One region of the Arthrobacter glycogeni genome, then DNA from elsewhere that is predicted to be linked to it. Evidence: riboswitches for the same ligand, from Rfam matches in the RefSeq annotation. Region 1 holds a riboswitch; each other region holds the start of a gene.
What was found. Region 1 has a riboswitch for S-adenosylmethionine ahead of metX (homoserine O-acetyltransferase MetX). Riboswitches for the same ligand answer to the same signal wherever they lie in the genome.
Positions count from the first base shown of each region.

Region 2: linked by a shared signal. The riboswitch ahead of ACX80G_RS06200 (MetQ/NlpA family ABC transporter substrate-binding protein) and the one ahead of metX (homoserine O-acetyltransferase MetX) in region 1 are both predicted to bind S-adenosylmethionine.
Region 3: linked by a shared signal. The riboswitch ahead of sfnG (dimethylsulfone monooxygenase SfnG) and the one ahead of metX (homoserine O-acetyltransferase MetX) in region 1 are both predicted to bind S-adenosylmethionine.

Region 1 covers NZ_JBTNDV010000010.1:119,546-129,066, reverse strand. The annotation lists gene ACX80G_RS12075 (lysophospholipid acyltransferase family protein) at 1-6, shown strand, start outside; gene ACX80G_RS12070 (GNAT family N-acetyltransferase) at 260-1,183, opposite strand; gene ACX80G_RS12065 (glycine--tRNA ligase) at 1,183-2,571, opposite strand; gene ACX80G_RS12060 (DMT family transporter) at 2,779-3,747, opposite strand; gene ACX80G_RS12055 (RNA-binding S4 domain-containing protein) at 3,854-4,099, shown strand; gene ACX80G_RS12050 (alpha/beta hydrolase) at 4,086-4,796, opposite strand; gene ACX80G_RS12045 (SGNH/GDSL hydrolase family protein) at 4,888-5,733, shown strand; gene metX (homoserine O-acetyltransferase MetX) at 5,781-6,884, opposite strand; SAM riboswitch class IV at 6,966-7,100, opposite strand; gene ACX80G_RS12035 (VOC family protein) at 7,219-7,860, shown strand; gene ACX80G_RS12030 (CPBP family intramembrane glutamic endopeptidase) at 7,906-8,706, opposite strand; gene ACX80G_RS12025 (DeoR/GlpR family DNA-binding transcription regulator) at 8,737-9,521, opposite strand, start outside.
Region 2 covers NZ_JBTNDV010000004.1:145,474-154,994, reverse strand. The annotation lists gene ACX80G_RS06210 (alcohol dehydrogenase catalytic domain-containing protein) at 1-335, shown strand, start outside; gene ACX80G_RS06205 (TetR/AcrR family transcriptional regulator) at 362-997, shown strand; SAM riboswitch class IV at 1,158-1,275, shown strand; gene ACX80G_RS06200 (MetQ/NlpA family ABC transporter substrate-binding protein) at 1,478-2,359, shown strand; gene ACX80G_RS06195 (methionine ABC transporter ATP-binding protein) at 2,429-3,457, shown strand; gene ACX80G_RS06190 (methionine ABC transporter permease) at 3,457-4,116, shown strand; gene ACX80G_RS06185 (endonuclease/exonuclease/phosphatase family protein) at 4,137-4,886, opposite strand; gene ACX80G_RS06180 (MBL fold metallo-hydrolase) at 4,868-6,337, opposite strand; gene ACX80G_RS06175 (HAD family hydrolase) at 6,327-7,229, opposite strand; gene ACX80G_RS06170 (extracellular solute-binding protein) at 7,240-8,586, opposite strand; gene ACX80G_RS06165 (carbohydrate ABC transporter permease) at 8,661-9,521, opposite strand, start outside.
Region 3 covers NZ_JBTNDV010000003.1:135,321-144,841, forward strand. The annotation lists gene ACX80G_RS04470 (hypothetical protein) at 40-219, shown strand; gene ACX80G_RS04475 (ABC transporter ATP-binding protein) at 393-1,205, shown strand; gene ACX80G_RS04480 (aliphatic sulfonate ABC transporter substrate-binding protein) at 1,356-2,396, shown strand; gene ACX80G_RS04485 (ABC transporter permease) at 2,393-3,319, shown strand; gene acs (acetate--CoA ligase) at 3,295-5,256, shown strand; SAM riboswitch class I at 5,529-5,633, shown strand; gene sfnG (dimethylsulfone monooxygenase SfnG) at 5,639-6,784, shown strand; gene ACX80G_RS04500 (O-acetylhomoserine aminocarboxypropyltransferase/cysteine synthase family protein) at 6,784-8,115, shown strand; gene ACX80G_RS04505 (CoA-binding protein) at 8,112-8,615, shown strand; gene ACX80G_RS04510 (carbon-nitrogen hydrolase family protein) at 8,652-9,458, opposite strand.

The sequences.
Region 1 (9,521 bases):
CAGTAGCCGGGCCAGGCACGGACAGTAGCCGGGCAGGCACGGACTGCACGCTTCACTCCCCCCCCGATCGCCGGCGAACTTATGCGCAGGTATGGCGGGTAATCTCCTCCAGGCGCCCCGCCGCCGGAAGCAAGTGTGCAGGTCTGGCGGGTGAGGATCGCGCCAACCCGCCAGACCTGCACACTTCTTTGGGGCCACCCGCCATAACTGCACAATATTGAGGCAGCGTCCCCGTTCTTCGAGAGATACCAGGGGCGAGCTAGTCGCTGATGACCTGGGTCTCGGGGGCGCTCACCGTAGCCGACCCCATGGCCAGCAGCGGCTCGACGACGTTGACCAGTGCGGTCATCGAATCGTCCACCTCCAGGAGCACCGGAAACTCGTGCACCAGCATCGCGAGCAGGGACGCCACAGCGGCTTCCTGCTCGGCCGGCGCCAGCTCGGGGTTATAGCCCACCAGCACGTCGGCCGGATCGTCGGTCCGGGCCTGGGTGTAGCTGATCGCGAACGCGGCGATCGTGCCGCCCTCGGCACCGGGCTTGTCCCTGAGCACCACCGCTCCCCCGGCCCCCGTGCTGTCGGCGAGCAGGTACTGCTGGGCCTGACCGAGGGTCATGTCCGCCGGATCCCAGCCATGGACCGAGTTGTACCAGGCGACGACGGCGGTGGTCAGTTCCACCGAACCGGTCGCCGCCTCATCGAGCTGCGGACCACCGGCGTCGTCAAAGACCGGCAGGGACAGCGCACCGGGCTCCACCTTCACGATGCGCGACCGCTGAATCTGTCCGAACCCCGACGCGGCAGCAAAGTCCCCGCCGGTACTGCCCGGGATCACCTTCGCCCGCAGGTTCGTAGCGCCCGACGGCGAGCCGCTGGCCTCGTTGCGAAGCATTCCCAACAGGGTTGACCCGACGCCCGAGCGCCGGTGGTCGGCTGCCACCTCGACGTAGGCCCACAGCCTCTGATTGTGGAGCTTCGGCTCGAAGACGTACGCCGCCGCGACGGGAACCCCCGCATCGGTACCGACAATGTCCTCGGCCACGATGCAGCGCAGCCACGGGTGGTTGGAGGACGGACGGAACAATGCCCTGGCCTGCTCTACCTGGGCGTTTTCGGGTCCACCCCATAGTTGGATGAGCTCCAGGTCGTCGCCGTCGCGCCATTCACGGTAGTGCAACGCCATCAGGAGCCGATCAGCCTGGCGGCGAGGTAGCCCTCAACCTTGTCCAGTGATACCCGCTCCTGGGCCATGGTGTCCCGTTCGCGGATGGTCACCGCCTGGTCGTCGAGGGTGTCGAAATCAACGGTGATGCAGAACGGGGTGCCAATCTCATCCTGGCGACGGTAGCGTCGGCCGATGGCACCGGCGTCGTCGAAGTCGATGTTCCAGGTCCGGCGCAGCTGGGCGGCGAGATCCTTGGCCTTCGGCGACAGGTCCTCGTTGCGGCTCAGCGGCAGGACGGCAGCCTTGACCGGGGCCAGGCGCGGGTCCAGTTTCAGGACGGTGCGCTTGTCGACACCGCCCTTGGCGTTGGGTGCCTCATCCTCGGTATAGGAATCCACCAGGAAGGCCATGAAGGACCGGGTCAGGCCGGCGGCGGGTTCGATCACGTACGGCGTGTACCGCTCGTTGGTGCCCTGATTGAAGTAGCTCAGGTCGGTGCCCGAATGCTTCGAGTGGGTCGACAGGTCGAAATCGGTGCGGTTGGCGATGCCTTCCAGCTCGCCCCACTCCGACCCCTGGAACCCGAACCGGTATTCGATGTCAGTGGTGCCCTTGGAATAGTGGCTGAGCTTTTCCAGCGGGTGCACGAACAGGCGCAGGTTGTCGGCCTTGATGCCGAGGTCGGTGTACCAGTCGAGGCGGGTCTTGATCCAGTACTCGTGCCATTCGTCGTCGGTGCCGGGCTCGACGAAAAATTCCATCTCCATCTGCTCGAACTCGCGGGTCCGGAAAATGAAGTTGCCCGGGGTGATTTCGTTGCGGAAGCTCTTGCCGATCTGGCCGATGCCGAATGGCGGCTTTTTCCGGGAAGTGTTGAGGACGTTGTTGAAGTTCACGAAAATGCCCTGGGCGGTTTCGGGCCGCAGGTAGTGCATGCCCTCCTCGCTGGCGACAGGACCCAGGTAGGTCTTGAGCAGGCCGGAGAATTCCTGCGGCTCGGTCCACTCGCCGCGGGTACCGCAATTGGCGCAGGCAATGTCCTTCAGACCATTCTCGGCGGGACGGCCCTTCTTCTCCTCGTATTCTTCCTCGAGGTGGTCGGCACGGAACCGCTTGTGGCAGCTGAGGCATTCCACCAGGGGGTCGCTGAACACGTCGACGTGACCGGAGGCTTCCCACACCTTGCGCGGGAGGATCACCGAGGAGTCGAGGCCGACGACGTCGTCGCGCCCCCGCACCACTGACTGCCACCACTGGCGCTTGATGTTTTCCTTCAGCTCGGCGCCGAGGGGACCATAGTCCCAGGCCGACCGTGAGCCACCGTAGATTTCCCCCGCCTGAAAGACAAAGCCCCGGCGTTTCGCGAGGGAAATGATGGGGTCGAGTGCGGACTGGTTCTTGGCCACTGTGGTTCTCCATTTCTACAGGCCGCTGGGTGCGGTCCGTGGTGGTGTCCGGCAGGAACTGGCTCAGGGAATGAGCCAGGGCACGGGTCCGGTGATGGGCCGATGCCTGCTCGAATCGAAGGTACAACCCTAGCCTACCGAGGAGCCCCCGCCGCGGTCGCGCGGGGCCCGTCGGGAGCCGTCGCCGCTGGGCCGGGGACCGTCGTCCTAGCGGAAACGCAGGGCACGTCTGGGCCAAGGCAGGGTGGTCAGCACAATGGCGACGAGGGTGAGGATGGGTCCTGCCACTGTGGCTAGTTCCACCACCGTGCCCGGGGTGGGGAACGCGAGGTCGAGGACCAGCGAACCCACCAACTGTCCGGCGATCATGCCCAGTCCCGTAAGCAGTACCCCCATGCTACGCACCAGCACCGCGCCGAGCCCGATGAAGACACACCCCAGGGGGCCGCCGAGGTAGTACCACCACTCGGTGGGCAGCGCCTCGCCCGGCCCGGCGATGAGTGTCTTGATCAGCCACGCCACCAGCAGTACCGAGGCTCCGGAAATGAAGTTGACCAAAGTGGCGATGATGGGGGTCCCGTAGTGGACCGCCGCGGTGCCGTTCATGGCCTGCTGGAAGCTGATCAGGAACCCGGCGAGCACCGGGAGCAGGACGGGTATCAGCCAGGACTGCAGGTCGCCGGTGGCACCAAACCGTGGCGACACGGCCCACACCACCGAGGCGACGGCGAGCGCTGTCCCGATTAGCCGCATCGTGGTCAGGGGTCGTTTGCCGGCCGGACCGATTCCCGCACGGTCGGCCAGCAGCCCGCTGAGGGTCTGCCCCATCACTGCCGCCACGGTGAAAAGTGCCACGCCCAGCACCCCGATGGTCAGGGACTGGGAGAACACGAAGAAGGCTCCGATGGTTCCGGCTGCCAAATAGATGGGTGGGAAGCGTCGTTCCCGCACGGAGGGGAGGATCTGCCGTAAACCGGCCCGCCCCCCGGGCAACACGCAGGTGATCAGCACCATCACCACCAGCCCGGTGGTGAAACTGACCAGGGCGGCGCCGGCGCCGTCGTTGAGGTGGGTGCCCAGGGCGCCGTTGATTCGGCCTTGCAGGGGGATGGCTACTCCGGCTGTGACGGCGAGCAGCAGGCCGAGGACCAGGGGAAGCCGGGGGTGGTGTGACACCCATTGATCCTATGGCAGCTTGATCAACGGCCTGGTACTGGCAGGGCTTGATGTCCTGTCAGCCAGCGGTTCGGGCAGGATGGTCCCAGTCGGGCAGAATGGTCCCATGAGCAAATCCCACGAAGTTGACCCGACCGTAGGCGACACCGTCCAGATCACCGATGACATGATCCGGCTGGGCCAACTGTTGAAGTTGGCCCACCTGGCCGAGGACGGCGCCCAGGCCAAGGAACTCGTGGATAACGGGCTCGTGAAGGTCAATGGTGCGATCGAGGAGCGGCGCGGCGCCCAGCTCCATCCCGGCGATGTGGTCACAGTCAATGGTGCGTCGGTGCGGATTACCCGCGGCTAGGCTGCGGCTCGATCCCAAACACGGTGAGCTCGATGAATTCCTTCACGTGCGCCAGTTCCCGCATGCTGATGCTGTGGCCGATCCCGGCGTAGAGCACCTTGGTGAGGGTGGTGTGGCCGACCGCCCAGCGGTGGGTGAACTCAATTCGGTCGGCGGTGATGACCGGGTCCTCCTGGTCGCGGCCCCAGAACAGCGGCACCGGGTGGGCAGCGGCGTCCTCGTCGTTGAAGAACGGGCTCCCCTCCGCGGGAACCGCGAACCCTGAGAGGCCGACGACGGCGGTAAAGTCCCGCGGGCGGTGGCGCAGCAGGCTGGTCGCAACGGCCATTCCCATGGAGAACCCCAGCAACGACACGCTGGTATGCGCGCCCTTGACCGAGTCCAGCCAGGTCACCACCCGGGCGACGGAGTCGGTCACGAGGTCCACCGAATATCCGGTGTCGTGCGACAGGGGAAACCAGGTAAACCCCGGCCCCTGTACGTGCGGCGCCCTGACCGACGCCACCGTGAGATCGGATGGCAGATGGTCCGCCAGGCCCATCAGGTCCTCCTCGTTGGCGAGGTGCCCGTGGAACATCACCAGCAGGGCTGTGCCCTGCCGTTCCGCTTCGGGGCGCGACCAGAGGACCACTGGATCCCAGGCCGTCGCGGTGGGCTGCTCGGCGGCTGGTGGGTGGGGCGTTTCCGAAAGGGTCATTGGAGTATTCTGGCACGCACCGGCCGGCGGCACCCAGCGGGGGTAGCGGTCGGGGGTCGCGTTCGGTGACCGTCTGTTACAGGATAGGGGGATGAGCCGGAACCTATCCCCACCCGCGGAGTCCCATCCTGCGCAGAACACCACTCCCCACCCCTGGACGCGGTATGTGGCGTTGGGCGACTCCTTTACCGAGGGCATCGGGGACCCGAATCCCGGGAGCGTGGGCGGCAACCGGGGGTGGGCCGACCGGGTGGCCGAAGAACTCAGCAGGGGCCATGAGGATTTCGCCTACGCCAACCTCGCCGTCCGCGGCCGGTTGCTGCACGAAATTGTGGCTCAGCAGGTGGGGCCGGCGCTCGCGTTGAAACCGGATCTGATCACCATCTCGGCTGGCGGCAACGACCTGATCCGCCCGGGCGGCGACCCGGACCTGTTGGCGGCGCGCCTGGATGATGCCGTCGGGGCATTGCGTGCCGATCACGCGACCGTGGTGCTGTTCGCCGGCCCGGACGCCCGCGAGTCCGTGCTCGGCAACTTCCGGTCCAGGACCGCCATTTATAACGAGAACCTCAGGATCATTGCCGCTCACCACGACGCGCTGATCGCCGATATGTGGGCCCTGCGCCAGTTGGTGAACCCGCAGATGTGGGACGGCGACCGGCTGCACTTCTCGCCGCTGGGACACCACACCATCGCCATGATGGTGCTGGAAACCCTCGCCGTGCCCCACTCCCTGATGCCCCTTGAGCCGCAGCCGCTCCCCCCCAAGAGGTGGCGCGCGGCCCGGACGGAGGATCTGGTGTGGGCCAAGGTTTATTTCGTACCCTGGGTACTGCGCCGGTTGCGGCGCCAGTCCTCCGGGGACGGGATCCTGGCCAAACGCCCCGACGCTGCCCCCATTTTTGGTCCGGGGATACCGCCGGGCATCGGGGGCTAGGCTCCTACCCTGCCTGGATCACCGGCCACGACGATGGCGACCTCGCGTCAGGGCGCGGGATAGAAGGCCTCCCGCAGCCGTCCGCCGAGTTGCTGGATCTCGGTCAGGAAAGCGTCATGGCCGATCGGTGAGCTGATCATATGCACGGGTACCTCACCCGGCAGCGCCGCCGCCAGGACATGGGACTGGCTGGGGTAATACAACCGGTCCGAATCCACTGCGGCGATGAAGAACTCGGCGCTGGCTTGGCCGAGGGCGTCCTGCAGGGTGCCCCGGTCGCGGCTGGCGTCGTGACCCATGAGGGCTTCGGTGAGCAGGACGTAGCTGTTGGCGTCGAACCGTTCCGCGAGCTTGTCGGCCTGGTGATCCAGGTAGCTTTCCACCTGGTAGCGACCGCGGGCCGCAGGATCCGGCGAGCCGAAAGGCGTCTCCCTGCCCTGGGCGGCCCGGCCGAACCGGTGCTCCAATTCGGGTTCGGACCGGTAGGTGATGTGGGCGATGCGTCGCGCCAGACCCAGTCCGTCGACCGGCCCGGGGCCCGGGTAATAGTCACCGCCAGCGAAGCCGGGATCCAACCGGATGGATCGAAGCTGCGCCTGGGCAAAGGCAATTTGCTCGGCCGAGCTGGCCGCGGTGCAGGCAATCACCGCGCAGCGCTGGACCCGGTCTGGGTACTGGAGGGCCCACTCCAGTGCCCTGGCCCCGCCGAGTGATCCGCCGACTACCGAATGCCACTGCCCGATACCCAGGGCATCGGCGAGGAGCGCCTCAGCGCGGACCGAGTCCCTGACCGTGAGGTAGGGGAACCGTGAGCCCCAGGGGATGCCGTCGGGATCGGCGGTGGCCGGACCGGTGGACCCATAGCACCCGCCGAGCATATTGATGGACACGGCAAAATACCGGGTGGTGTCGATGGTTTTTCCGGGGCCGACCAGCTGGTCCCACCAGCCGTCCTCGGTCGAATCGCCCCGGGCGACGTGAGTGCTGCCGGTTAGCGCGTGCTGGATCAGGACGGCGTTGGATCCGTCGTCGTTGAGGGCGCCCCAGGTCTCGTAGGCGAGCGTCAGGTTGGGGAGGTGTCCCCCGGTTTCGCAGGTGAAGGCCCCGAGGCTGAGAGTGCGGAGGACGCCGTCGGGACACTCTCCAGGGATTGACTGGACGGCATGAAGTGCCCCTGGGCCGGGGTCCTGCTGCGTCGTGTGAATAGTTGCCACTGGTATTGCCCGCCTCGGAGTTAGCGCTTGCGCCTGACACCTTGCCCGCCGCCCGGTCGTCACCCGGGGCACCCCGCCGCGAAGGAGGGTTGCCGTCCAGCAAGCCGGGGCTTGGTGGAGCGGGCGTTCCGCTCCGTGCTGGCACTCGTGACCTGTTCCTAGATAACCCGAAAAGAACCTTCGGGCGCAAATATGTGAACCTCTGTGGCCCGAAGATAAGGTAAGGGTACCCTAAGTCGAGACACAGATCACAAAGTGCCAAACTAGGGCCATGCGCTTGGACCATGTCTCATATGCCTGTGAACCCGACGGCCTCGTAGCGACTGCTGGGAGGATTTCTGATGCCCTCGGCGTGGATCCCGTAAAGGGCGGTGTGCACCCCCGCTTCGGCACCAGGAACATGATCTTCCCGATGCTCAATGGCCAGTACCTGGAAGTGGTTGAAGTGCTGAATCACCCCGCCTCCGACAAAGCTCCCTTCGGGCAGGCGGTTCGAGCCCGTTCCGAAGCCGGTGGCGGATGGATGGGCTGGTGCGTCGCGGTAGACGATCTGGCCCCGTTTGAGCAGCGGCTGGGGCGGAGCGCCGTGCCAGGTAACCGCAAGTTCCCTGATGGGCAAGAACTGACCTGGCAGCAGATTGGGATCAAGGGGCTCATCGCCGACCCCCAGGTCCCCTATATGCTGCGGTGGGATGACGGTACCGAGGCACTTCATCCGTCGCAGGCGAAACCGGCGTCGGCCCGTCTCGATTCACTGACGATCGCAGGCTCCCCCGATCGGATCGCCGAGTGGCTGGGCACCCCCGCCACCGAGCCTCTTGATGGCGTTGCAGTGCACTGGGTGGCGCCGAATGGTACCCCCGGCATCATGTCGGTAACCTTCCAGACGGACAATGGCCTGGTGGAAATCTAGCCAGCTGTTTTTATCGGCCCGTCGAGGGTGCCGCGGGGTATGGTGCTACGCGCCGATTCCAATCGCCGGGCCGAAGAGGGCGAAGCCCACAAACCCGGCAATATCGAGGACAGCGTGGGCTATCACCAATGGCATCACCCGTTTGGTCTTCGTGTAGGCGTAGCCGAACACCACACCCATGATGAAGTTACCGATGAACGGCCCGAAGCCCTGGTACAGGTGATAGCTTCCTCGAAGTACGGCGCTCGTGACGATGATCACCGGAGTCGACCAGCCGAGGTGCTGCAGCCGGTGGAACAGGTAGCCCACTACAATGACTTCTTCAAGCACCGCGTAGCGCACCGCTGAAAGGATCAGGACGGGCACCGTCCACCAGTAGGCGTCGAGCGCAGCGGGTTCAATCGCCGTCGTGATTCCCAGCGCACGTCCCGCCGCATACACACCCAGCGTTCCGGCGCCGATCACAGTCGCAAGACCGAAGCCCAATCCGAAGTCGACCTTTGGTTTGCTGAAGGTGAATCCCAGGGTGCGGAACGCCGATTTGCCGGGCTCAGTGAGCAGGAACAGAACCAGAAAGACCGGGATCAGGGCGAAGAAGATGCCCAGCAGTTGGTAGGTCAAATCAAGATACTGGCGGTCATTGAGGACCGGGTTCAGCCGGGTGGTCTGCGCCGCGAGCGGTGCCTGGCTCAGTTTGTCCAGCAGGTTCACCACGGCGTACACGGCGGACTGTCCGAGGGACAGTCCCAGGACGATGGCGATCTCGGCGGTGATCCGCCGGCGCTGAACGGGTGCGGAGCGGTCGCCGGCGGGAGTGGCTGACGCTTTGGGTAGTTCGGTGGGCATGCCAGCCATCCTAGTGGGCGTACCTTGGGGCTAGTCGGCCCCCACCGCGGGCGCCACGATCACCGCTGTACCGTGCTCCTCGAAGGCCTGCAACTGCCCAGCGGTAATCCCCGAATCGGTGATCAGATTGCTGAAGGTGTAGCCGGTCATGGTGGCGAAGCGCCGGGTGCCGATCTTCGACGAATCGGCGACCACGTACGCGGTGGACGCCCGCCTCGCGACCATCGCGTTGACCGCAGCCTCGCCTTCGTCGCTGATCGTGGGCCCTACCACCGGATCCAGTCCGTTGACTCCCACGAAGGCAAAGTCCAGGGCCACCCGCTGCAGCACCGCATCAGCGTATGATCCCACCAGTTCGTAGGAGCGGGGGTTGACGATCCCACCGGTGACCATGATCTTGAAGTTCGGTCGAACAGCCAACTGGGCAGCGATGTTGATCGCGTTGGTCACCACTGTGAGGGTGGGCTTGTTCGAAGGTTCCATCAGGTCGCTGCGCTTGCTCAGGGCCGAGGCAATAGCCGTGCTGGTGGTTCCGCCGCACAGCCCGATTACCGCCCCCTTCGGAATCAAATCGCTGGCGGCCCGGGCAATCGCCCGCTTCTGCTCGGCGTGCACATCCCGGTTGTAGCGTCCCGGCAGGTCATAGGCGACGGTCTCAATGGTGGCCCCACCGTGGGTTCTGGTGAGCAGCCGCTGCTCCGCAAGGCTGTCGAGGTCCCGCCGTGCGGTGGCCGGTGAGACCTTGAGCTTGGTGACAATCTCCTCGACGTCCACCTGGCTGACTTCGGAGAGGAGGTCGAGGATGGCGCCCAGCC
Region 2 (9,521 bases), on a different contig from region 1:
ATGCGTTCGAGGCGATTGGCCGGAAAGAAACAATTGAATCGCTGCCCGGGCTGCTCGTGCGAGGGGGCACTGCCGTCCTGGTTGGTCTGCCCCCGGCCGATGAGACGGTCAGTTTCGATGGGCTGGCCTTGGCTGAAGGCGGGCTCCGGATCGTCGGATCCAATTATGGGTCGACTGTCCCCGGGCGTGACTTCCCCCGGCTGGCCGAACTGTACCTGGCCGGAAAGCTCCCAGTGGACGAGCTGATCTCAAACCGTATCGGTCTGGACGACGTCAACGAAGCATTCGATGCGATGCGTCGTGGGGAGCGGGCACGCAGTGTCATAGTGTTTTAGCCTCCTCCCAACCACAAAGGAAGTCGATGGTCAGGCCCAGCACCCGAATCCTCACTCGCGGAAAAATTTTCCGGGCAGCCTTGGAACGGTTCGATGAGAACCGGGAGTTTTCGATACCCTTGCTGGCCAAACGGCTCGGTGTTAGTCCTTCCTCTCTCTACCACCATGTGAAGGGAGGAAGGACTGAGATCCTTGAGGGCATTCGTGCTCTCATCAGTCAGGATGCGCATGACCGGGGGGACTTCCCCCGCGGCGGTGGGAGCTGGCAAGAACAGACGCGCCGCTGGGCGATCAACTATCGCCACGCCATGGGACTTCACCCCATGGTCATTCCAGCTCTCGTTGGCGAATCAGTTGACGACGAGCCAACGTTGGAAATTTATGAAGCTCTGGCTCAGATCCTTGAGACGGCTGGGTTCCGCGAAGGACTCCTGCTGGACGCGCTGTCCGTCGTGGACCTGCTCGTTCTTGGCTCCGCGATTGACGCAGCCTCCCCTGAACCGCCCTGGGAACCATCAGAACACGACCACCCCGCCCTGTCCCGGGCATTGGCGGCTCGCGCGGATATCGGGCGTCAGGATAGCGCTTTCACCCTCGGGCTCGATGCGGTCGTCACCGAACTGGAACGAAAGCTCAACACCCCAACCCCCTCCGCCGGGTAGTTACTTCCGACGACTCACAGGCGCTTTGATGGCGGATCCACCCGATCTCACACCTCGGCGACCCGGTCAATGAACGGAATGGGCTTGACAAGGCATTTTATGACGATCCATAACGCCAAGGTTTTGACCCGACAAAATTTCTGCTTTAGCGTGATCTCAGAATCAAGAGTTCAACCAACGGCTCCCTGGCCGGTTGAACAGCAACCCTCTCCCGTAGTGGGGTGCTTCAGGTGAAGATTCGGCCACCGGAACAAATCCCCGGACGGCAAGTACGGCGTACCCGGTACCGACCCTCATTCAGGGCTCGTAGTGGCTACCGCCCGCGATCTTGAAGCGAGCCAGCATGTAACCTCTGAGCCACCTCCACCCGAATGTCGTTGCAGTTCTCGCAGCACTTCGCACACCTTCTTATCTGCCGACCCAGCGGCCGCGCCCATCCAATATCCCCGGCCGGCTGGACTCCACTCAAAGGAAATCATTATGAAATCCCGCAAACTCCTCACCATCGCCATCGTCCCCTTTCTCGTCTTCACCGTAGCGTGCGGCGCTGCAGAGGGCTCCGAGTCCGGCAATGAGAGCATCAAACTCGGCGTCGTCGGCGCCAGCGACCCGGAGTGGGGCCTGCTGACCGAGGCCGCCGCCGAGGAAGGCATCGACCTTGAGGTCATCGACTTCGCCGAATACACGCAACCCAACCCCGCGCTGAGCGAAAGCGAACTGGACCTGAACCAGTTCCAGCACCTGGTATATCTGGCCCGCTACAACGTCTCCAGCGGTGAAGAACTCGCCCCGATCGGCTCGACCGCCATCTACCCGCTCGGCCTGTACTCCACCCAGTACGGGTCGGTGGAGGAAATACCCGAAGGCTCAACGGTCGCCGTCCCCAACGACGAGAGTAACCTCGCCCGCGGTCTGCTGGTGCTCCAGTCCGCGGGGCTGGTGGTGCTCGACGACGGTGGCAGCGCTTTCTCCACAATCGACGACATCGACGAGGAGGCCTCCAAGGTCACCGTCACCACCCTCGAAGCCTCACTGACGCCCACATCGCTGCCCGACGTCGCGGCCGCCATCATCAACAACGACTTCGTGCAGGATGCTGGCCTGAACTTCGAGGATGCCATTGCCCAGGATGATCCGGCCGATCCGGCAGCCGCCGCGTACGTGAATGTGTTCGCAGCCCGCGCCGGCGAGGAAACCAACGAGACCTATCAGAAGCTCGTCAGTATCTACCAGGAAAACCAAGAGGTGCAGGACGCCGTTCAGGAGACCTCGGGTGGGACCGCCGAGTTCCTCCAGGTCACCCCCGAGGAGCTGCAGACGACCCTCGGCACCGTCGAGGAAGACACCCGCGCCCAAGGCTAATTAGCCCTCTCTCTCCTGTGGCCGGCCGGTGATCCCGGCCGGCCACAGGGTCTTTCACCAAGGAACTTCATGCCTCTCATTTCACTGCAGGGCGTCACCAAAAGCTTCCCGCCGGGCCGCCGCGGCGACGCCCCGGTACACGCCATCGACAATGTCAGCCTTGACATCGAGGCCGGGGAAATCTACGGGATCATCGGCTACTCCGGTGCGGGTAAAAGCACCCTGGTCCGCCTGATCAACGCCCTCGAAAAGGCCACCAGCGGAACCATCATCGTCGACGGTCAACAGGTCACCAACGTCCCGGATAGACAGCTCCGCAAGCTGCGTCTCGACATCGGGATGATCTTCCAGCAGTTCAACCTGTTCAACGCCAAAACGGTCTGGAACAACGTCGCCTACCCCCTGCGCGTCGCAGGGAAGAGCCGCGACGAGATCCGGGCGCGCGTCACTGAACTCCTCGACTTCGTAGGGCTGGCAGACAAGGCCTCCAACTACCCTGAACAGTTGTCCGGGGGCCAGAAACAGCGGGTCGGCATCGCCCGGGCGCTGGCCACCTCACCGAAAATCCTGCTCGCCGATGAGGCGACGTCGGCCCTGGATCCCGAAACCACCCACGAAGTGCTCCGGTTGCTGCGCCGGGTCAACGAGGAACTGGGCATTACCATTGTGGTGATCACCCACGAAATGGACGTGATCCAGACCCTCGCCACGAAGGTGGCGGTGATGGACAGCGGCCGGATCGTGGAGCAGGGTGACGTGTTCGACGTCTTCTCCACCCCTCGCGAAGCCTCCTCGCAACGGTTCGTCGCCACCGTGGTGCGGGGGATCCCCTCACCCGACGAACTCGCGGTCCTGCAGGAACGACATCTCGGCCGGATTGTCACCTTCTCCTTCCGCGACGGCGACTCCTCCCAGGCCTCCGTCTTCCTCGAACTGGCCGCTGCCGGCGTCGAGTTCGAACTGATCTACGGCGGTATCAACGACATTCGGGGCCGGGCGTTCGGCCATCTCACCCTCGCACTCACCGGGCCCGACGGCGCCATTGACGCGGCGCTCACCGGGCTGGCCGGACGTATCACTGTGAAGGAGCTCAGCTGATGGATTCGCTCATCACCCTCACCCCGGAACTGTGGGAGGCCACCTACGAAACCCTCTACATTGTTGGGTTCAGCCTGCTCTTTGGCGGGTTCGGCGGGCTCCTGCTCGGCATCGGCCTTTACACCACACGGGCCGGCAGTATTCTCGGTAACAGCGCCGTGTTCAGCACCCTGAACATCATCGTCAACATCTTCAGGCCCATCCCCTTCATCATCTTCCTCGCCGCCGCGCAGCCCCTGGCCCGGGCGGTCACCGGAACCGGGATCGGCAACAGTGCAATCATCTTCACCCTGTCCCTGGCCGCTGCGTTCGGGATCAGCCGCATCGTCGAACAAAACCTACTGACCGTCCAGCCCGGGGTTATTGAGGCGGCACGGTCCGTCGGAGCCGGACGCCTCCGCATCATCCTGACCATCCTCATCCCCGAGGCGCTTGGGCCGCTGATTCTCGGCTACACGTTCATCTTCGTGGCACTGGTCGACATGTCGGCGGTCGCCGGTTATGTGGGCGGCGGCGGGTTGGGCAACTTTGCTATCCAGTACGGCTACCGGCAGTTCAACCCGTGGGTCACGTGGGCTGCGGTGATCGTAATCATCCTGCTGGTCCAGGCGGTGCAGTTCCTCGGCAACGCGCTCGCCCGGAAGGCGCTCAGGCGTTAGCCGACCGAACGCGGCCCGGCTCAGAGATCGAACCCGTAAGTGGTGACCACTGGTTTATGGTCGGAGGGCGCAATATCCTCCTCGAAAAAATCCACGATCTCAGTGCTGAGAGCGCGGATATTTCCATAGTGGAACTGGAAGTCAATGACCCAGGGTGTGGTTGGTTTCGGCCAAGTGGGAACCGTGGGCCAAGTGGGGCCGGGAGTTACTCCAAGAGCAGAGTAGGAATCCTGTAATCCCGCGGCATGCAGGATCCGGGTGACGTGCCACGACTCGTTGAGATCGCCCATGAACAGTACGGGATCCCCGTGCGCACCCAGCAGGGTGACTGCAGCCCCTGCGGCTTCGGACTGGGCGATCCTCGGGTTGATGTGCTCGGTCAGCTCGCGTTCCGTCCCGGGGAAACAGAAGTGGGCGGTACTGACAACGAAAGTGGTCCCGTCCCGGGCGGCGAGCCGAACCCAGAAGAGCTTCCGGTCGCGGTGGATCTCGTCCACCCCGATACCGATGTCCAAGGCGCCATGCTCCACCTCGGTGAACAACCCGGCGTCCCACCAGATAGAACTTTCGTGGGTCCAGCCTCGGTCTTCGTCCTCGACCCGACTGTGGTGAGGGAGTTCACTATCGATCACTGCGCGGGTGGCTGGACGAAGTTCCTGGACGGCGTAGATGTCGGGACGACGTGTGCGCAGCAGCGCCCGGAGCGCGGGTTCGCGTTCTGGCCATCGGGTGTCCGCCCAGATGTTGTGGGTCATGACAACGAAACGCATGGAATCATCGTCCTTTCTGAATCGGCGCCGCGTGCGCCGGGCGCGAAGGGGCCGGGCTGGGATAGCTGGAAGGACTGGCCGCGTGCGGGAAGGATGAGGGGTGTGGAGGTGCGCGGGAAGAGGTTCGGGTGGGAACTGTGCACGGCCGCGACAGCTCCCGGACGAATGGTGTCCACGAGCCAGGCGAGGTCATCTGGACTTGCATGCCCGCCGGAGTCGAGCCAAACAAAGTCCAGTCCGAGCGTTGCCACCCAGGCCTGCAATGAGGTCCATTCCGGGGCCCAGGCGCCCAACGGCTCCCCATTGGAGTGAATCAGCACATCGCCCCGGCCGGCCCCGGCGGCCAGCGCCACCCAGCGGTCTGGTACCTGCAGTTCCACGAGGAAGCTACCGCGGTTCCGTTGAAGGTCGTCGATGGTTACCTGCGTCTCACCGATGGTGACGCGGTCCGCATCGTCACCTGTCGCAAGGACGGCGACGGCGGCGCCGCCGTCGTCGGGGTGGGGACTGCTCAGCCCGTGACGCACCGCGGCGCGCCAGCCGGCGAGAGTTTCCGGACGGAGTACCAGGGTGCGCCCGTTCGCGATGGCCGCATCACGCAGACTGGCCAGGCGGCGCAGGTTACGGGGGTAAGGGGTAACGAACGCCAGCCCGTCGGTGGACGCCAGGATTCCGTCCACCCGCTCGGACACCTCAGCTTCGGATAGTGGCCTGACCGGGCTGGTGTCAGGTCTGAGGGTGGTGCCCTCGGTGATGAGCAAGTCGACCCCAGACGCGCGCTTCGCGAAGGCTGCCATGCGTTCCGGTGCGTGCCCGTGGCCACGCCAGTCCCCCGTCCAGGCAATCCGCCGGTCCCCTGCGCGCAGAACAAACCCGGCCGCGCCGGGGACGTCATGATCGACGTGCACGAGTTCCAGATCCAGGTCACCGACGAGCACGTGTTCACCTTCGTCCAGACCGCGGACCGTGGCCGGAGTGCCTGGCAGAACCCCCACCTCTGTCAGGCCCGCGTGCAGCGCTGCACCGTCGGAACTCATCAACACGGGAACCGCCGGGTTGACGAAGGGGAGGAGCGCGCAGTGGTCATTGTGGTTGTGGCTGACGAAGATGCCCATGGCTCCTGGCCGTTGCAGGATGGAAACGTTGTCCAGTAGCCGGCCCGGCGTCGTCATCGGTTTCACCGCGGACGCAACACTTCCTCCGAAAGGGGCAAGTTGGTCCGGGTCATAAAGGCCTTCCACCAATGGGGCCATTCCAGCCCGCAACTGAGCCACGAGGTTTCCCTCCGTAGGTGCGGGGGAGGTGCGGGAGAACAAGGAACCGGTGGGATTCGGGGTTGTCCCGAAGTCGAAGAACAGGGTTGAGGTGCCCAATTGGATGGCGGCTTGGACCCCGCCGATGGTGGTGGTGCCATTGAAAAAGGTCAGGATCGGTTCGTGGTCAGATGCCATCGGGTATCTCCTTAAGTGCGGTGGCGAACGAGGAAAAATCAGCGTGCCGGGCGCTGGACCAGCGCGCGCCCGGATCAATATTCAGCGGGTCGATGTGAACGGTCAGGCAGCCCCGCTCCGCGGGCGGCAACAGGTCATTCCACAGGTTGTCCCCCACGACCAGCACCTCTCTTGGGTCTGTGTCCCAATGGTCCTTCGCATGGGTGATGAGTTCCGCGCATCCCGCCGGCTTGTGGGCGTCAAACCGCACCATTTCGAATGGCTCGCGCAGGTCCAGTCGTTGCACCAAGGGGCCGGCGAGCTCCTCAGGAGTGTTGGTGGCCAGCAGCAGCCGGCGTCCCTCTCCGAGCCGCTGCAAAACATCATCCAGGTGTTCGGATCGGAGGAGCGAGGTTGCCTCAGCGTTGATGAACCGGCGGGCGCCGGTGAACGCTTCACGCAACAGACGCTGGTCGGCTCCGCGCCGGGCAGCCAGCGCTCCGATGATTTGCCATTGATCGCCGAGATAGCGCAGCGGTCCGTCATGGCTCACGCCACCGTGCAGGTCGTCGGGAAGGGGCACCGGGTTGCCGTCCCAGTCCGTGGCAGTGGTCGCCGTCCACTCGGGGGCGTGGACGACGACGCCGCGGGTTGGCTCGACGAAACAGCCCGGAGCTAGGGCGGGGTGGGTTCGTCGAAGCACAGCAGCAATTTCTCCCCGGAAGCTCTCGCCATCCCCGTTGGGTAGCGACTTCTCCAACGCCGCAGCGTAATGGTCCGTCATGCGCGGGTCATCATGGAGGGTGCCGTCCAGGTCAAACAGCACCACCTTGATCCCGGCGAGGTTCTCGAATGGTGCGGGAAGCGTCGCCCCAACCCGGGCCGGTAGAAGATTCGCGGAACGTTCAGGCATGGTGGAGACCTCAGTTCTGGGGTGCGGTTTCGAGGAGACTGGTTGCCTCACTATCCATCCGCTCCGCCGCTTCCTGCGGGGTCAGCCGACCCAGCACCACTTCTTCGACAACCCCGGTGACCATGTCGTCGATGGCGTTGCCGGCAGCGGTGGGCGGCATGATCTGGGCGTTGACGAACACGTTGTCGAAAGCTTCAGCCTTCTGCGGGTTTTCCTTATAGTTGGTACTCAGAATGTCGGTGTTGAGGGCGCTTTCCACGGCCGGTGAATAGCCGGTGCGGGCCGCATAGATGGACTGGGCTTCTGTATCGGCAAACCACCGCATGAAGAGCCACGAGGCAAGTTCCTGCTCAGGATCATCGGAGGAGAGGATCACGTGATTCCCACCGAAGAGCTGAGTGATGGGTTCGGCCGATTCCTGCGGCGTCATGGCCACGGACCACTGAAATTTGTCCTGAATCTGCTCGATTTTCGTTGAGGTCCGGGCTGTGGTGCCCAGTTCGGAAGCGGTGCGCTCATTGGTGAATTCCTGCTCGGTGTCCGCCGCAGTGTAGACGAGTTCCTCTTCGAAAAGGAGGGCAAGCAGCTCTAGGGATTCGATGGATTCGGGTGAGGTGAACTGGGTGGTCGCTGCTTTGGGGTCATACGGGTCAATGCCTTTGGAGCGCAGCATGTTGTAGAAGACGCCGTTCTTGCCGGTGCCCATGGCGGAATAGGGTAGCCCGGTTTTGTCCTTCATCTGACGTGCCTGTTCCAGGAATTCCTCCCAGTCAGCGGGGGGCGCTTCGATGCCCGCCTCGGCGAAAAGGTCGGCGTTGTAATACATTCCCATGCTGGAGTTGCCGTGGGGCCAGGACAGTGTGCTTCCGTTGTAAGCGTCCACCCGCTGCCGGGCCAGGACGCCGTCGACCAGATCATCCATGTCCTCGTCGGGCACGCCGTACTGTGTGCTTTCAAGGTACGGATCCAGGGGTTCGATCACACCGTTTGCCACGTACTCGAGAGTGTCATTTTCGTAGGCCATTGTGACATCGGGGGCGCCACCGCCGGCCAGGGATGCGCGGACGGCCTGGTTGAGTTCCTGGTAGGAGCCCTTGAAGGACTCGTTGACCACGATTCCCCACTCATTCGTCTCGTTGAACTCCTGAACCATTTCGGTGATCGCTTCACCGTAGATGGTGGCCTGGATGTGCCAGAAATCTATTTCCACCCCCTCCGGAAGCTCGGTGCTGTCGATACTTTCCGTACTGGCTGCTGCGTTTTCCGAGGCACCTGCGCCGCCACCGGCGCAGGATGTGATCACCAGTGTGCTGGCGAGAAGAAAGGAGGGAAGGGCGGCTCTTTTGGACAGACTCATGGGACGGGCACCTCCGGTGCGGTTAGCTGGTTGTTGTGCGATGAGTGGGATGGTCAGTGGACGGGCGGATAATCTCAGCCCTTGACACCGAAGGCAGTGAGGCCTTCAACGAAGCGGCGTTGAACAAAGAGGAAAAAGATGATGCCCGGTATGGCGACCAGTGTCGTGGCAGCCATCAGCAGGTGGTAGAGGGAGCCTTCGTCGCCGGAGAACGCCATCAGTCCGAGCTGGACTGGTCGGATGGACTCGCTCTGGGTGGCAATTAGGGGCCACAGCAACTCGTTCCACCTGCCAATGAACCCGAACAGCACCACGGTGAGTACCGCGGGCATGGTCATGGGAACCAGTACTCGCCACAGAAAGGTCCAGTGGGATGCCCCGTCCATGCGGATGGCGTCCCAGTAATCGCGCGGCACCGCCATGAACGCCTGTCGCAGCAGGAAGATTGCGAATGCTCCGGCGACGCCGGGCAGGATCATCCCGGCATAGGTGTCGTATAGCCCGGATCCGCCTTCCCCGAAGAGATCATTACCGCCCACGAGCGGGATCTGGCGGATCAGCACATAGTTGGGCACAATTCGCGCTTCGAAGGGGATCATCATGGTGGCCAGCACCACCAGGAAGAGGAGATTGTTGAACCGGAACTTCATCCGGGCGAAGGCATAGGCGGCCGTGATCCCCGTGACGAGCTGCAAGACGGTGCCGAGCACTGCCACTATCAGGCTGTTGAGGAAATAGCGCCCGAACCCGGACGGCGGCCCACCCCAAGCCTCGGCGTAGTTGGACCATTGCGGATCCGATGGCAGCATCGTCGGCGGCGACAAGTTGACCTCCTGGAAGGTCTTCAGGGAACTTGTGATCATCCAGGCGAAGGGGAACAGCATGACGGCCGCCCCGGCGATCAATGCGGTGTACAGGACAACCCTTCCGGCGAT
Region 3 (9,521 bases), on a different contig from region 1:
CACTGTTTTTCGATTCTGGGCGAGCGGATCATCAAGGGTATGGAACTGATGACAGCCTTCGCATTGATCGCAATATTTACTGCCGCGGTGCAGGTATTCAGGGCCGTCGTTCGGGACGGTTCCGGGCAGGCTCCGCCCGTCCGGTCCCGTGACCCCTGGACCGCCGAGCATCTTCCCAGCATTGGATACCGCCACACCCTGGAGCCCGGAGATAACTGATTGTTACGCCCACACTTGCACATCACCGGCGTACAGGGGTTTAGTAGTGCTTGACCATCCCGAGCGGCCGAGAGACCTGGATCGATGAAGCCGCAGCAACCCTGGCCATCCGGCTGCCCACAGTTAACCGGTGACAGTAGGGTGCTACCGCCAGGACCGATGGAGTTGACTCTATGAGCGTTCTGGCATCACCACACCCGCGAACTTCCCTGGCCACCAAGCAGGCACTCGACATCACCTTTATCGGCCTGGGGCGCAGCTTCGGCCCCGCCTCCGACCGCCGCGCCGTCCTGCGGGACATCAACTTCGAGGTTCAGGCCGGCGAGGTACTTGCCATTCTGGGGCCCAGCGGCTGCGGCAAGTCCACCCTGTTACGGGCGGTCGCCGGACTCGACGCACTCAACGCCGGATCGGTACTCATCGACGGTCTTGAAGTCCACGGTATCGACGAACGCTGCGCCGTCGCCTTCCAGGAGCCACGGCTGCTGCCCTGGCACACCCTGCAGGCCAATGTGGCGATCGGACTACCCAAAGCTTCCAGCGCCAGCGAAGGCAAAGCGAAAGTGGCCGAACTGCTGCACCTGGTCGAACTGGATTCGTTCGCCAAGCACCGGCCGCGGGAAGTCTCCGGCGGAATGGCGCAGCGGGCTTCCCTGGCGCGCGCGCTGGCCCGCAACCCGGGCGTCCTCCTCCTCGACGAACCGTTCGGTGCGCTGGACGCCCTCACCCGGATCAAGATGCAGGACCTCCTGCTCGATATTCACCGCGCCCAGCCCACCACTGTGCTGCTCGTGACCCACGACGTCGACGAAGCACTGCAACTCGCGGACCGCATCATCCTCCTTGGCGCCGACGGTGACCGCCCCGGCGCGACAATTACCGAAGTGTTGACCGTGCCCGGTCACCGCCCCCGCAACCGCAACTCGGCGGATCTGGGCCGAATGCGCAGCTCGTTGCTGGCTTCCCTCGGAGTCACCGGCCAATAGGCCGCGTCCTCCTCTTCTCCGCTCTGCCCACGGGCACCACTACCTCACCGCTTCGCAGCCTCTCCGTACCCAGCGCCGCACTTGCACCACCTCACTTCTGCTCGTCTCACACAACCCGTCTCGGACGACTGTCCCACTCGAAGGATCCTCATGAACCGCAAACCAACACCTGTCCCCCGCCGTTCCGTCCTGGCCGTCGTGTCCCTGGCCGCCGTCGCCTCGCTCACGCTGACGGGCTGCATGGCTGGTGAGGACGCCGAATCTGCGGGGCCCGTCGGTGGTGAGCTGAATATCGACTTCGCCACCTACAACCCGCTGAGCCTGATCATCAAGGAACAGGGGTGGCTTGAGGACGAGCTGGCTGCCGAGAAGATCACCGTCAACTGGATCCAGTCCGCCGGCTCGAACAAAGCCAATGAGGCGTTGCGTGCCGGAGCTATCGACGTCGGTTCGACCGCCGGTTCGGCAGCACTTCTGGCCCGATCCAACGGGTCGCCGATCAAGGCGATCGACATTTACTCCCAGCCGGAATGGGCTGCTCTGGTGACCAACGCGGATTCCGACATCAAGGAGATCGAGGATCTGCGCGGCAAGTCGATCGCCGCAACGAAGGGGACTGACCCCTACTTCTTCCTCCTGCAGGCCCTTGAGGCCGGCGGGATCGATCCCTCCGAGGTGACGGTCCAGAACCTGCAGCACGCCGACGGGCGGGCAGCCCTCGCCAACGGGTCGGTCGACGCTTGGTCCGGGCTCGACCCGATCATGGCCTCAGCCGAGCAGGACGGAGCCACCCTGTTCTTCAGGGACATCGACTTCAACACCTACGGCTTTCTCAACGCCACCGAAGACTTCCTGGCGGAGAGCCCCGAGGTGGCCCAGACCGTGGTGAACGCCTACGAGAAGGCCCGCGAATGGGCGACGGAAAACCCTGAGGAAACGGCCGAGATTCTCGCTGAGGTGGCGGGAATCGACGTCGAGATCGCCAACGCGGTCATCATCGACCGCACCAACCTCAACGTCGACCCGGCCCCAGGCGAGGCGCAGCGGGCCGTGTTGGAGAAGATTGGACCGGTGTTCGTCGAATCCGGTGACGTCTCCAGCCAGGAGCAGGTCGATGAAGCACTGGACACCCTCTTTGATGACTCCCTGGTGCGTAACGCGGACCCCGCAGCGATTGAGGCCTCCTCATGACCCACGGCGGGAATCCCTATCTCACCGGGAACAGCGTTACGGGAGTGGTCAGGCCCGAGGGGCTTGCACCCTTGGCAGCCCCAGGCTCCACCCTCACAACGGCAGGCGCCGCCCAGCCGCAGCCCGAACGGGGTGGGCCGGCCCAGGGATGGTCCCAGGCCGGTCCGCTGCGGCTCGGCTGGGTGCGCCTGCTCCTCGGACTGATCCTGCCCACGCTGATCGTCACCGTGTGGCAGCTGAATTCGGTGACCGGCCTGTTCAGCGCCGTCCAGGTGCCGCCACCCGCGGCAGTGTTCAACGCCGCCGTCGAGCTGATACAGCGCGGCGAACTGTTGACCCATGTTGGCATCTCCACCCAACGGGTGCTGCTGGGCTTCACCTTCGGCGCCGCGTTGGGCTTGGCGATCGGCTCCCTGGTGGGACTGTCGCGGATCGCCGATGCCCTCCTCGCACCGACCATCGGCGCGCTGCGGGCCGTTCCGTCGCTGGCCTGGGTGCCGCTGCTGATCCTCTGGATGAAGATCGGTGAGGATTCGAAGATCACGTTGATCCTCATCGGGGCTTTCTTCCCGGTCTTCACCACTGTGTATCTGGCGTTACGCCATGTGGACCGGAACCTGGTGGAGGCCGGCCGGGCGTTCGGGCTCAACGGGTTCAAGCTGCTGACCACGGTGCAGCTACCTGCCGTGATTCCCTCGGTCTTCTCCGGACTGCGGCTGGGCCTCGCCCAGGCGTGGCTGTTCCTGGTCGCTGCGGAACTGATCGCCTCTTCCCTGGGGCTGGGATATCTGCTCAGCGACTCGCAAAACAATGGACGGGTGGACAGGATTTTCCTCGCGATCATCCTGCTGGCTGTCATCGGCAAAACCACCGACGCGCTCCTGGGGATTGCCGAAAAATGGGCGGTGCGACGATGGGCGTGAGCCTGCAGGAAACCGACCCGTTGACCGAGACCGGCCGGCTGGCGTTCTGGGAGCGGCAGGCGCGCCGGCTGGACTGGGCCACCGAGTGGTCGACCGTGCACACCTTCGATCCGGCCCGCCCCGCCCCGGGTGGGGCGGAGGAAGACCTCACCGTGCCGGTGATCGAGTGGTTCGTTGGTGGCCGTCTCAACGTGGCACACAACTGCGTGGACCGCCACGTCAACGCCGGGCGGGGTGACAAGGTTGCCCTGCACTTTGAAGGCGAGCCCGGCGACCGGCGCACAGTTACCTACGCTGATCTGCAGGACGAGGTGTCCCGCGCCGCCAACGCCCTGCTTGACCTCGGGATCGGCCAGGGCGACCGGGTGGTCATCTACCTGCCCGTGCTGGTGGAAACCGTCGTCGTCACCCTGGCCTGCGCCCGGATCGGCGCGGTCCATTCGCTGGTGTTCGGCGGGTTCTCCGCCGAGGCGCTCCGGTTCCGGGTCGAAGACACCGGCGCGAAACTGCTGGTCACCACCGATGGGCAGTACCGTCGCGGCCTGGCGGTGCCGGTCAAGGCCAACGCCGACGAGGCCGTGTCAGGGTCCACCAGCATCGAGCACGTCCTGGTGATCCGCCGCACTGGCAGTGACATCGAGTGGACCGAGGGCCGCGACGTCTGGTGGCATGACGCCGTCGGCGCCGCATCCCCGCACCACACCGCCGAGGCATTCGACGCCGAGACTCCCCTGTTCATCATGTACACCTCCGGGACCACCGGGAAACCCAAGGGCCTGGTGCACACCTCCGGCGGGTATCTCACCCAGGCGTCGTGGAGTTTCGATTACCTGTTCAGCCACCCCGACCCGGCCCGGCGGGACACCGACGTGCACTGGTGTACCGCCGACCTGGCCTGGGTCACCGCCCACACCTACGAGATCTACGGGCCGCTCGCCAACGGCGCCACCCAAGTAATCTTCGAGGGCACCCCCAACACACCCCACCCGGGACGGCACTTTGAGATCATCGAGCGCTACGGCGTGACCAGCTACTACACGGCGCCCACCCTGATCCGGTCACTGATGGGCTGGTTCCCGGACGGCGTACCGTCCGGTTACGACCTCTCCAGCATCCGGCTCCTCGGCACCGTTGGCGAGGCGACCAACCCTGAGGCCTGGCGCTGGTTCAGGGAGCACCTCGGATCCGGCACCGCGCCGGTGGTGGACACGTGGTGGCAGTCCGAAACCGGGGCCGCCATCCTGTCTCCCCGCCCCACCGATGCGTCGTTCAAACCGGGCTGCGCATCCCGCGCCCTCCCCGGCGTGAGTACCCGGATTGTCGACGACGACGGGCGCCCAGTCCCGCCCGGAGTGCAGGGCCTGATTGTGGTGGACCAGACCGGACCCGCCATGGCCCGGACCGTCTGGGGCGACCCGCAGCGGTACCTGGATTCCTACTGGCGGAAGTTCGCCGCCCAGGGCTGGTTCCTGGCCGGTGACGGCGCCCGGTACGACGACGACGGCGACACCTGGATCCTCGGCCGCATCGATGACGTGCTCAACGTGTCGGGTCACCGGCTCTCGACCATCGAGATTGAATCGGCGCTGGTGGCCCACCCATGGGTGGTCGAGGCCGGGGTGTGCCCGGTCGCCGACCCGCTGACCGGTCACGCGATCGCCGCGTTCGTCGTGCTGGCTGCATCACAAGGGGCAAGGGCCGAGGATGAGGTGGCCCGGATCCTGCGGGACCACGTCGGGACGGTGATCGGGCCGATCGCCAAGCCGGCCGCCGTCGTCGTCGTCGCTGACGTCCCGAAAACCCGGTCCGGGAAGATCATGCGCCGGCTGCTGACCCAGCTGTACGAGGGAACCACGCTCGGTGACACTACCTCGCTGCAGAATGAGGCCTGCGTGCCGGGAATCGCGGCGGTCCTGGCCGCGAGGGCAGCACCGTGACCCCGCCCCGCGCGCGGCCGGCGCCTCATCCTCCGGCCGTCCCGGAGACCTTCCACCCGGTTTCAGTGACCTTTATCGCCGTCCCGGGGTCAAAGTGGGCATCGGTGGCGAACATACCGCCCACCGATCTCCAGTTTGACCCCCGCGGTCCGGGTTGATCACCGATCCGAAGCTCGGGCGACCTCAAGGCCCTGCATCATGTGACTGAGGACGACACCTGCAACGCTGAGCAACATTCTTGGTCTACCGCGAAGGGGCTGCCACACTGGTGGTGACCATCCCGAGCGGTACGAGAGATCTGGCTCATTGACACCGCAGCAACCCTGGCCACTGCCCCGGCAGTGACATTAGGGTGCTAATGCCAGGCACGATGGAGGTTTTCATGGCTATTGATCTATCCCAACCCCTCAAGTTCGCCTACTGGGTTCCCAATGTGAGCGGCGGGCTGGTGGTGTCGACCATTGAGCAGCGCACCAGCTGGGACTTCGACTACAACAAAAAACTGGCGCGCATTGCAGAAAATGCCGGCTTCGAGTACGCCCTCTCGCAGACCCGGTACGCGGCGTCGTATGGCGCCGACAAGCAGCATGAGGCCACCTCATTCTCGCTGGCGTTGCTCGGCGCGACCGAAAAGCTGAAGGTGATCGCCGCCGTCCACCCGGGCATGTGGCAGCCCGGTGTCCTCGCGAAGTTCATTATCACCGCCGACCACATTTCCGGTGGTCGGGCGGCAGTGAATATCGTCTCGGGCTGGCTGAAGAGTGAGTTCACCGGGTTCGGGCTGCCGTGGCTGGAGCACGACGAACGGTACGTCCGCACCGAGGAGTTCATCAGGATTCTCCGCGGCCTCTGGACCGAGCAAAACTTCTCCCAGGCCGGGAAGTACTACAACATCACCGACTTCACCCTCAACCCGCCACCCGTTGACGTGCCGGGGCGGCCGCACCCGGAGATCTTTTTCGGCGGGAACTCGACGGCGGCACAGGCAACCGCAGGCCGGGTGGCCGACTGGTATTTCTCCAACGGGAAGGACCTCGAGGGGTTCAAGGAGAACGTCGCTGGCGTGCAGGCGTCAGCAGCCGAAGCCGGACGGCACCCGAGGTTCGGGCTCAACGGGTTTGTGATCGCCCGCGATACCGAGAAGGAGGCCCGCGAAACCCTCCGCGAGATTGTGGCCAAGGCGCACAAGCCGGCCGTCGAAGGGTTCCGCGACGCGGTCCAGGAGGCTGGCGCGTCCACCAAGGACGGCAAGGGCATGTGGGCCGACTCGTCCTTCGAGGACCTGATCCAGTACAACGACGGGTTCAAGACCCAGCTCATCGGGACGCCCGAGCAGATTGCCGAGCGCATCGTCGAGTACAAGAAGATCGGCGTGAACCTCATGCTGACCTGCTACCTGCACTTCCAGGAGGAAGTCGAAGCCTTCGGCAAAGACATCCTTCCCATTGTCCGCGAGCTCGAAGCGGACCTCGCCCGCAAAGAGGGCCTAGATTTCATTGTTGACGACCAGATTAAGGCAGGTGTCTGATGGCTGACCGCAGCTTCGGTTTCCGCACGCGCGCCCTCCACGCCGGAGGCACTCCTGACTCGGCCCATGGGGCCCGGGCGGTACCCATCTACCAGACGACGTCGTTCGTCTTCAAGGACACGGCCGACGCCGCCAACCTGTTTGCGCTGCAGAAGTACGGCAACATCTACTCGCGGATCGGCAACCCCACGGTCGCTGCGTTCGAGGAACGGATTGCGTCGCTGGAGGGCGGCATCGGGGCCGTGGCGACGGCGTCGGGCATGAGCGCCGAATTCATCACCTTCGCCGCGCTGTGCCAGGCGGGGGATCACATTGTCGCCGCGTCGCAGCTCTACGGCGGCACCGTCACCCAGCTTGACGTGACCCTCCGCCGGTTCGGCATTGACACCACGTTTGTGCCCGGCACCGACCCCGCTGACTATGCCGCGGCCATCCAGGACAACACGAAGGCCGTCTACGCCGAGGTGATCGCCAACCCGTCCGGCGAGATCGCCGATATTCAGGGGCTGGCAAAGATCGCCCACGACGCCGGGGTGCCGCTGATCATCGACTCGACCCTGAGCACCCCCTACCTGATCCGGCCGATCGAGCACGGCGCGGACATTGTGATCCACTCGGCCACCAAGTTCATCGGCGGGCACGGGACCACCCTGGGCGGCGTCGTCGTCGAGGCCGGTACCTTCAACTGGGGCAACGGCAAGTTCCCCACCATGACGGAGCCGGTGCCGTCCTACGGCAACATCCAGTGGTGGGCCAACTTCGGGGAGTACGGGTTCCTGACCAAGCTGCGCACCGAACAGCTGCGGGACATCGGCCCGTCCCTGTCCCCCATGTCCGCGTTCCAGCTGCTGCAGGGCGTCGAAACCCTGGCCCAGCGGATGGACGAGCACCTGGCCAACGCGCAGGCGGTCGCCGAGTGGCTCGAGAACGACCCGCGGGTTGAATACGTGAACTTCGCCGGGCTCCCCTCGCATCGTCATTTCGAGCGGGCAGCCAAATACCTGCCGCAGGGGCCGGGATCGGTCTTCAGCTTCGGGGTGAAGGGCGGCCGGGCGGCCGGGCAGAAGTTCATTGAATCACTACAGCTCGCCTCGCATCTGGCGAACGTCGGCGACGCACGCACCCTGGTCATCCACCCCGGCTCGACGACGCACCAGCAGCTCTCCGCCGAACAGCTGGTCACGGCCGGCATCCCGGAGGACCTGGTCAGGATTTCGATCGGGCTGGAGGACCTGGAAGATATTCTGTGGGACATCGACCAGGCGCTGGATCTTGCCACAGCGCCCCAGCTCGCTGCGGCACCGGGTTCAACCGAAGGAGTTCAGGCATGAGCGCTGGCCCGGAAACGGTGCGGACCTGGGAGGGCCCGTCAGCACCCGAACGGCTCTCCCTCCTGCGGAATGCCAAGTCTGTGGCGATTGTTGGGGCGTCGGACAAGCCGTCCCGCGCGTCGTACTTCGTGGCAACGTACCTGCAGTCGTCGTCGCCCTACCGGCTGTACTTCGTGAACCCGGTGGCCAAGGAGATTCTAGGGCAGCCGGTGTACGCGTCACTCGCCGACCTGCCCGAGGTCCCCGACATTGTTGACGTGTTCCGGAAGCACGACGACCTCCCGGGCGTCCTGGAGGAGACCAAGGCGGTCGGCGCGCAGACGCTGTGGCTGCAGCTGGGGTCCTGGCATGAGGGCGTTGCGCACGACGCCGAAAAGGCGGGACTGAATGTCGTCATGGACCGGTGTATCAAGATTGAGCACGCACGGTTCCACGGCGGACTGAACCTGGCCGGTTTCAACACGGGAGTGATTTCGTCGAAGCGCCGGGTCACCGCCTAGCCCGACCCCACCAAACAGAGATCCATCGGTCCGGGGCTAGTGGGACTCGACGATCTCCTCGTTGCGCGCGAAGCGGCGGTTCTTCAGGACGGGCAGGAACTGTCGGACGTCGGCGATCCGTCGGCGTGACACATCGGTGGTGACCACGCCCTCACTCTCCTCATTGAGGAAAACCTGCGGAATGCCCATCGGGTCGAGGATGGCTGAGTGGCCGATGGTGTGCCCGCTGGAGGTTCCCGCCGCGGCAATCCAGACGGTGTTCTCGATGGCGCGGGCCTTCAGCAGGGTCTCCCAGTGGTCCACCTTGTGGTCGCCTTTGAACCAGGCGGCCGGCACCAGGATCAGGTCCGCCCCACGGTCCGCAAGCGCCCGCGCCTGTTCCGGGAAGCGGATATCGTAGCAGGTCATCAGGCCCACCGTCAGCTCACCGATCGTGACCACCTTGATACCGCCGTCGCCCGGCTTGATCCGGGTGGACTCCTGGTAGCTGAAGGCGTCGTAGAGGTGCAGCTTGCGGTAGGTGTCCACAATCTTGCCGGTGGCGTCGACCAGCACCAGCGTGTTGTAGGGGCGATCCTCGCCGCTGCCCTCGTACCCGCCGGCAACAATGGCGATGCCCAGTTCGGCGGCGACGAAGGACAGTTGCTGCACGAACGTCGACCAGTTCTCGTCCACCGCGGCCGCCAGCGACCCCTCTACCTTCCCGATGGAGAACATGGATTCTTCGGGAAAGACGATCAGCTCCGACCCCTCGGAACGCGCCTTCTCGGCGAGCCCCCGCATGGTCCTGAGGTTGTCCGAGACGTCGCCGCCCGGCCGGAACTGCCCAACGCTGATCTTCATTGTCGCCGCTTTCATCATGAAATAGATGCTCTTACAGCCTACCGAATGCCTGAAGGTCCTATC